DNA from 3 places in the Halobacillus rhizosphaerae genome. Region 3 is predicted to be linked to each of the others. Evidence: riboswitches for the same ligand, from Rfam matches in the RefSeq annotation. Region 3 holds a riboswitch; each other region holds the start of a gene.
What was found. A riboswitch is a leader RNA that binds a small molecule or an ion and turns the genes downstream of it on or off. The one in region 3 is predicted to bind S-adenosylmethionine.

Region 1 (2,256 bases), on a different contig from region 3:
ACCATAAATCAATGACCTCTTCGAGAGCCTATATTGGTCATTTTATGTAATATTCCCTAAAAAAAACATCGTTCTTGAAATTTACCCAAGAACGATGCGCGTATTTATTGGTTTAGATAACTGTTCAGCTCTTCTGCTTTATCTGTTTTCTCCCACGGAAACTCAACATCGGTTCGGCCAAAGTGCCCGTAAGCAGCTGTTTGACGATAGATTGGACGTCTGAGATCAAGCATTTTGATAATTCCGGCAGGGCGGAGATCAAATAAATGACGCACCGCTTCGACAAGTGCCTCTTCAGAAACTTTTCCTGAACCATTAGTATTGATGGAAATTGAAACTGGCTGAGCTACTCCGATCGCATAGGCAAGCTGAACTTCACATGAATCTGCAAGCCCCGCAGCTACAATGTTCTTGGCTACATACCTTGCCGCATACGCTGCGGAACGGTCTACTTTAGTCGCGTCTTTCCCGCTGAACGCTCCCCCGCCGTGACGAGCGTATCCTCCATAAGTATCCACGATAATCTTTCGACCTGTAAGGCCCGCATCACCCTGCGGCCCCCCGATGACAAAGCGCCCTGTAGGATTAATAAAGTACTTTGTTTCCTTGTCAATCAATTTCTCTGGGACCACTGGCTCGATTACATGTTTTTTCAAATCGGATTGAATCTGCTCGAGCGTAATTTCTTCTGCGTGCTGTGTAGAAATAACGATCGTATCTACCCTTTTCGGCAGATCATTTTCATCATACTCGATGGTCACCTGCGTTTTACCATCCGGCCGCAAATAATCAAGCGTTCCATCATTGCGGACATCAGATAACCGTTTAGACAATTGGTGAGCAAGCGAAATGGGGAGCGGCATAAGCTCTTTTGTTTCATTATTTGCATAACCAAACATCAGTCCTTGATCCCCAGCGCCAATTGAGTCAATTTCTTGATCGCTCATTTGACCTTCTCTAGCTTCATACGCTACATCTACGCCGCCGGCAATGTCCGGGGATTGCTCGTCAATAGCGGTCAAAACTGCACAGGTGTCCGCATCAAATCCATATTTAGCCCGGGTGTAGCCAATATCTTTGATGGTCTTACGAACAATTGCAGGAATATCTACATAAGTATTTGTGCTAATTTCACCAGATACGAGCACAAGGCCCGTGGTTACCGTGGTTTCACAAGCCACTCTTGCATTTGGATCGTTCTTTAAAATTTCGTCTAAGATGGCATCAGAGATCTGATCACAAATCTTATCAGGATGACCTTCTGTTACGGATTCTGATGTAAATAACCGACGATTGGCTGACATTCTCTAAAACTCCTCCTTCAACATGACACGAATAGTAGACGGAACTCTTTACCAGTATGTGTGTAGAAACTAATAAGTCTTCATTTATATGTGGAACATACGTCCATGTCACCACCTATTAGTCAAACCATAGGTGTAGCTGTCTTACACAGCCGTGACGAATATTTCCCTTAAAAAAAGAAAAAACCCTTCCTTACTAGAGGAAAGGGGCTGCATCCTTTCGCTCTTATCGTCCAAGTAACTGGTTACCAGTACTTGCTTCAGGTTAGCACCGTGCCATTAACAAATGACGGGTTGCCGGGTTTCAAAGGGCCTGTCCCTCCACCAACTCTGGATAAGAGAGTTTCCGTTCGAAATTATCGTATCGAAATACCCTGTTAATGTCAATAAAACCGCAATGAACGTTGTTAAATATGGTTTTAAAAATTTTTTACCCCCATTATCCCTGAGGCAATAATGATCTTTTCCTATAAGGAAAGAAAGGTGCAGGAAGTAACTGACATACAACAGGGTTAAGAGTATAATGAGGATACAGTGTCATCATTTCAAAGAAAATCAAGTTTTTGATTATTAGTATGGATTATTAAAAGCAATGTGTTATACTAATGGTCAGAAAAAACTCAATGCTTTATTTAAATTTTTTTATAAAGGCGGGAAGACACATATGAGTGCCATTAACCAAATGTCTGAATTGAACCAACTATTAGCAGAAGAGCATGTACAGCACCAATTATCAGTACCACAACTGGTAAAAAAGATTCTTTCCCGTAATGAGGGTACCTTAACTGATCAAGGCGCTATTCAAGCCACTACTGGTGCTTATACTGGAAGATCACCAAAAGACAAATTTATTGTTAAAGATGAAGACTCCGAGTCAAAAGTAGACTGGGGAAATATCAACCAGTCTATTGATGAAGATACTTTTGTTAACCTGTATCATAAAGTCCTAGAA
Region 2 (2,256 bases), on a different contig from region 3:
ATTATCCAAGTAACTTTCCTATCGCTTCTACAATATCGAAAAAGGAAGCCTGATCTCCAAATTGGGCAGAGATTTGACCTTGCTGATCAATAATTACAGTTGTAGGAACTCCGTTGCACTGGTATAAATCGTAAACTTCTCTACTGTTGTCTTTTACTGTGGGCTGAGTGATAAATTTATCAGCAAATGCCAGTCCTTCTTGGGTATCTCGTTCTCTCCCTGTGACATTGATCGTTAACATTTTCACTTTCTCATTATCCATGGATTGGTACAACTGTTCTTTCTTAGGCATGTCTTTTCCACAGTCAGGACACCAGGAGACCCAGAAGGTAAGAACGATTACTTTTCCTAAATCGGTTTCTAATTGGTACATTTGATTAGAGTCTATATAAGGTAATTGAAAGAGCGGTGCATGAGTCAATGTGAATTCTCCTTTTCATTAATGTTGACGCCTTTATTCTCCCATGCTAACATATGAAATAATTTAATAGCGACATCTTAACTTATCCAGAGAGGTGGAGGGACTGGCCCTTTGAAGCCCAGCAACCGGTTGAATAATACGGTGCTAATTCCAGCAAAGCTTTATGCTTTGAGAGATGAGAAGAGAACAAGAGAAGTCTCTTCTTTTTAAGGAGGGATTTTTTTAGTGTCTGGAAACCTCATACTAAATCAATAAAGTAAAAGGAACGGACTAACCTTTTAGTTGACAGATAATTAAAAATGATGCTAGAATCCTTTTTGTGCTTCTTAAACGAGTTAAAGTGATAATAAGTTAATAAATTAAAATCTCTTATCAAGAGTGGTGGAGGGACGGGCCCGTTGATACCCGGCAACCGTTGAGTATGAACACTCAAAAAGGTGCCAATTCCTGCAGAGCATGTATAGCTCTGGCGGATAAGAGAACAGACAAATCTGAAGATAAACTTCGCCTTTCTGTTCTCAAGCAGAAAGGCTTTTTTATTGGGGAGGAAAACTATGATTTCAATTAAGGAATTGTCTAAAGTTTTTCATACGAAAGACCAGGACGTCCAAGCAGTAGATCAGTTAAACCTTGAGATTGATAAGGGAGAAATTTACGGAGTGATCGGCTATAGCGGAGCGGGCAAAAGTACGTTTATCCGCCTGCTTAACAGGCTGGAAGATCCAACGGCCGGGAGTATTAGAATAGACAACCAGGATATAACTTCTTTGAACAAAGGCAAGCTTCGGCTGGCACGTCAGGAAATTGGAATGATCTTTCAGCATTTTAATCTGCTTTGGTCAAGAACGGTTCATGATAATATTGCTTTTCCTTTGGAAATTGCTGGTATGACTAAAGCTAAGAGAGATAAACGGGTGGAAGAATTGATTGACTTAGTCGGTTTGAAAGGCAGAGGGCAGTCCTATCCCTCCCAATTGAGCGGCGGCCAAAAGCAAAGAGTGGGAATAGCGAGAGCTCTTGCTAATAACCCTAAAGTTCTTCTTTGTGATGAAGCAACTTCTGCCCTTGACCCTGAAACCACCGACTCGATACTGGATTTATTAGTGGATATCAATGAAAAGTTAGGGCTTACGATTGTTCTTATTACCCACGAGATGCATGTAATTCGCAAAATTTGTCACCAAGTGGCCGTTATGGAAAGTGGGCGTATTGTTGAACAGGGAGATGTTCTCGATGTATTTCTTTATCCAAAAGAAAAAGTTACTAAGCGTTTCGTCGATCAGGTAATGGGAGATCCGGAACGGGAGCATTCATTAAATCTTATTAATGACACTTATAAAACCGGAGAAATTCTCCAACTGCACTTCATAGGAGAAAATACTAACCAAGCGTTGATTAGTGAAATATCCAGGTCGTTTAAAGTGGACGTTAATATTCTGCACGGAAAAATCACTCAAACTCAAAAAGGGGCATATGGAACTTTATTCGTTCAATTTGCTGGGGAAGAGCAGGAAATAAAACGAGCGATAGAATATTGTCGTTCAACTTCTGTGGAAGTAGAGGTGAGTCCGCATGTTTAGTCAATTGTTCCCTAATGTAAATTTAGAAGATATGATTACAGCCACCAATGAAACTATTTATATGACAGTGATTTCAGTGGCAGGAACATTTATTCTGGGATTGCTGTTAGGTTTATTACTTTACTTATCCGGTCCCGGAGGTTTATGGCAGAATAAAACATTAAATTGGATTACAGCTGCAATTGTCAATGTTTTTCGTGCTATTCCCTTCATTATATTGATCCTTCTGCTATTCCCGTTTACTGATTTCTTAGT
Region 3 (2,256 bases):
CATTGATCTTCTTCAGATAATAAATTCCCTTCCTCAGTGGAAGCAAATCCACATTGTGGACTTAGACAGAGCTGTTTATAAGGAACGTAGTCAGCTGCCTCTGCTATTCTTTTCTTAATTGCCTCTTTGTCCTCGAGTTTTCCTGTTTTCGAGGTGATCAAACCAAGAACAATGTGGAGGTCTGATCGATTTACTTTGCGAAGAGGGTCAAAGCTTCCAGACCTCTCATCGTCAAACTCAAGAAACAATCCATCCACGTTCAGTTTTCCGAAAATGGCGTCAGATACTGCTTCATAGTCTCCTGAAGCTAAGTAAGTAGAGCGGAAATTTCCTCTGCAAATATGCATGGTAATGACCATATCATCAGGCCGTTCGGAAATAGAGTCATTCACCGCCTGAACAAATAATTCGCGAAGCTTGTCTGGGTCCTGCCCTTTATTTCTCATTTTCTGCAGTCCTTCTTCTGAAAAGAATCCTGCCCAGGAGGTATCATCGAGTTGAAGATATCTGCATCCCGCCTCATAAAATGTCTGAATAGCTTTCTGATATGCGCTGGTCAAATCCTCAAGAAGTTCTTCTTCTGTATTATAAACGGTTTGGTTAATGTCACCCCGTGCCAGCAGCATGTTTGGACTGGGAATCGTAAATTTTGGTGTGTGGTTCTCTCCGACCACAGAATGAAGAAACTTATAATGATCGATCATAGGGTGGTCAGAAAAATCTATTTTTCCCACAACTCTTACTGAATGTGCCTTCGTTTCTACACCCTCGAACTGGATACCTGAATCTGTTTCATAGCCTTCGACACCAATAAGTCCTTCCAAAAAGTCAAAATGCCACCAAGCCCTGCGTAAATCTCCATCAGTGATCGATTGCAGACCTGCTTGTTTTTGTTTTTCAACCAGTTTAATAATTTCCTCATCTTCAATTTTCTTTAATTCATAATCAGAAATTTCTCCATAGTCCCGGCTGATTCTTGCCTTTTTAATTCTTTCTGGTCGCAGAAAGCTTCCCACATGATCCCCTTTGAAGGGAGCCATAGTCGTTTGAGTGAATGACATTTTATCCTCTCCTTTTCATAATAAAAAGCCTCTTCCATAAGAAGAGACTTCATCGATTAATGGCCGCTTCTTATCTTTCAAGCTAAATTAGCTTGCAGGAATTAGCACCTTGTACAATTACAGGTTGCTGAGGTGTCGCCGGACCTATTCCTCGACCTCTCTTGATAAGAAATATATGAATTTTTCAAAAAATACTATGGATGTAATCTTAACAACAACTTTTGAAAAAAGAAAGGGAGATTTCTCAACATAGGAAAATCATTATGAATCACTCGAAAAAAAGAGGGGGGTATATAGATCATTTTAGTATTCTATCGATCATCTTGCTGCTCTTTGGTTATTAAAAAACTCAACAAAGAGTACACCTGAAAAAACATCCCGAACCAAACGATGCCCCAGGACGTATCTTTAATGGAGGTGTTCAGACGGCTTTTAAAGGTTTGATTCTTCTCATCGAAAGGGTAAGCGAATGAATTTTTATGACAGGAATAATGATAAGCGCAGCCTAATATGTTTCCACGACCATTCAGTGAAAGTGATCATTAGTATGGATGGAGATGTTTTATGAGGAGCGAATCAGGTTACATAATTAAAGTACCCACTACCGTATATTGCTGTGTGAAAAATCCATATAAAAATTAGTGGTAACGGGTTGACTAAATACCATAAGGGGTATATTATGAAAAACAGATTGCAAAGCAAAGGGGAATAAAATGAATATATGGATTGGGATCATAGTTACTGTATCCTTTGTGTATCTCTATCGGCGATATCTGCCTGTGCCAGGCGTTAATCCAATAAATATATATGAAGAAAATGAATCATTGGAAGGACTGGTTATTGTAGACACTCGAGATTATCAGACTTCTTCTCGTGACAAAATTCCATCAGCTTATTGTATGCCGCTTCCTTATTTGAATCGTCACTACAACGAACTTCCGGATCAGGGCATTATAATTTTTGCTGCTGATTATGTAGAAAAGAACTTAAGCGCCCGCATATTACGCAGTAAAGGAAAATGTATTGCGGGGTACTGTCTAGCAGGAAATTTAGAAAGGAACGATCGAATTGGAATACAATAAACAAATAAAAAATAGAGTGAAACGAATAGAAGGCCAGGTTAGAGGATTATTAAAAATGATGGAAGAAGAGAAAGACTGCCGAGAAGTAGTCACTCAATTATTAGCAGTCAGAA

Region 1: another riboswitch for S-adenosylmethionine. It lies ahead of metK (methionine adenosyltransferase); the one in region 3 lies ahead of Q7A53_RS07605 (5-methyltetrahydropteroyltriglutamate--homocysteine S-methyltransferase).
Region 2: another riboswitch for S-adenosylmethionine. It lies ahead of Q7A53_RS11895 (methionine ABC transporter ATP-binding protein); the one in region 3 lies ahead of Q7A53_RS07605 (5-methyltetrahydropteroyltriglutamate--homocysteine S-methyltransferase).

The regions. Positions count from the first base shown of each region.
Region 1 covers NZ_JAUTWQ010000010.1:10,236-12,491, forward strand. The annotation lists gene metK (methionine adenosyltransferase) at 105-1,304, opposite strand; SAM riboswitch class I at 1,528-1,645, opposite strand; gene pckA (phosphoenolpyruvate carboxykinase (ATP)) at 1,969-2,256, shown strand, end outside.
Region 2 covers NZ_JAUTWQ010000010.1:71,701-73,956, reverse strand. The annotation lists gene Q7A53_RS11905 (hypothetical protein) at 1-13, shown strand, start outside; gene Q7A53_RS11900 (TlpA family protein disulfide reductase) at 2-421, opposite strand; SAM riboswitch class I at 501-603, shown strand; SAM riboswitch class I at 788-901, shown strand; gene Q7A53_RS11895 (methionine ABC transporter ATP-binding protein) at 976-2,001, shown strand; gene Q7A53_RS11890 (methionine ABC transporter permease) at 1,994-2,256, shown strand, end outside.
Region 3 covers NZ_JAUTWQ010000005.1:86,020-88,275, forward strand. The annotation lists gene Q7A53_RS07605 (5-methyltetrahydropteroyltriglutamate--homocysteine S-methyltransferase) at 1-1,061, opposite strand, end outside; SAM riboswitch class I at 1,129-1,232, opposite strand; gene Q7A53_RS07610 (rhodanese-like domain-containing protein) at 1,775-2,143, shown strand; gene Q7A53_RS07615 (metal-sensitive transcriptional regulator) at 2,130-2,256, shown strand, end outside.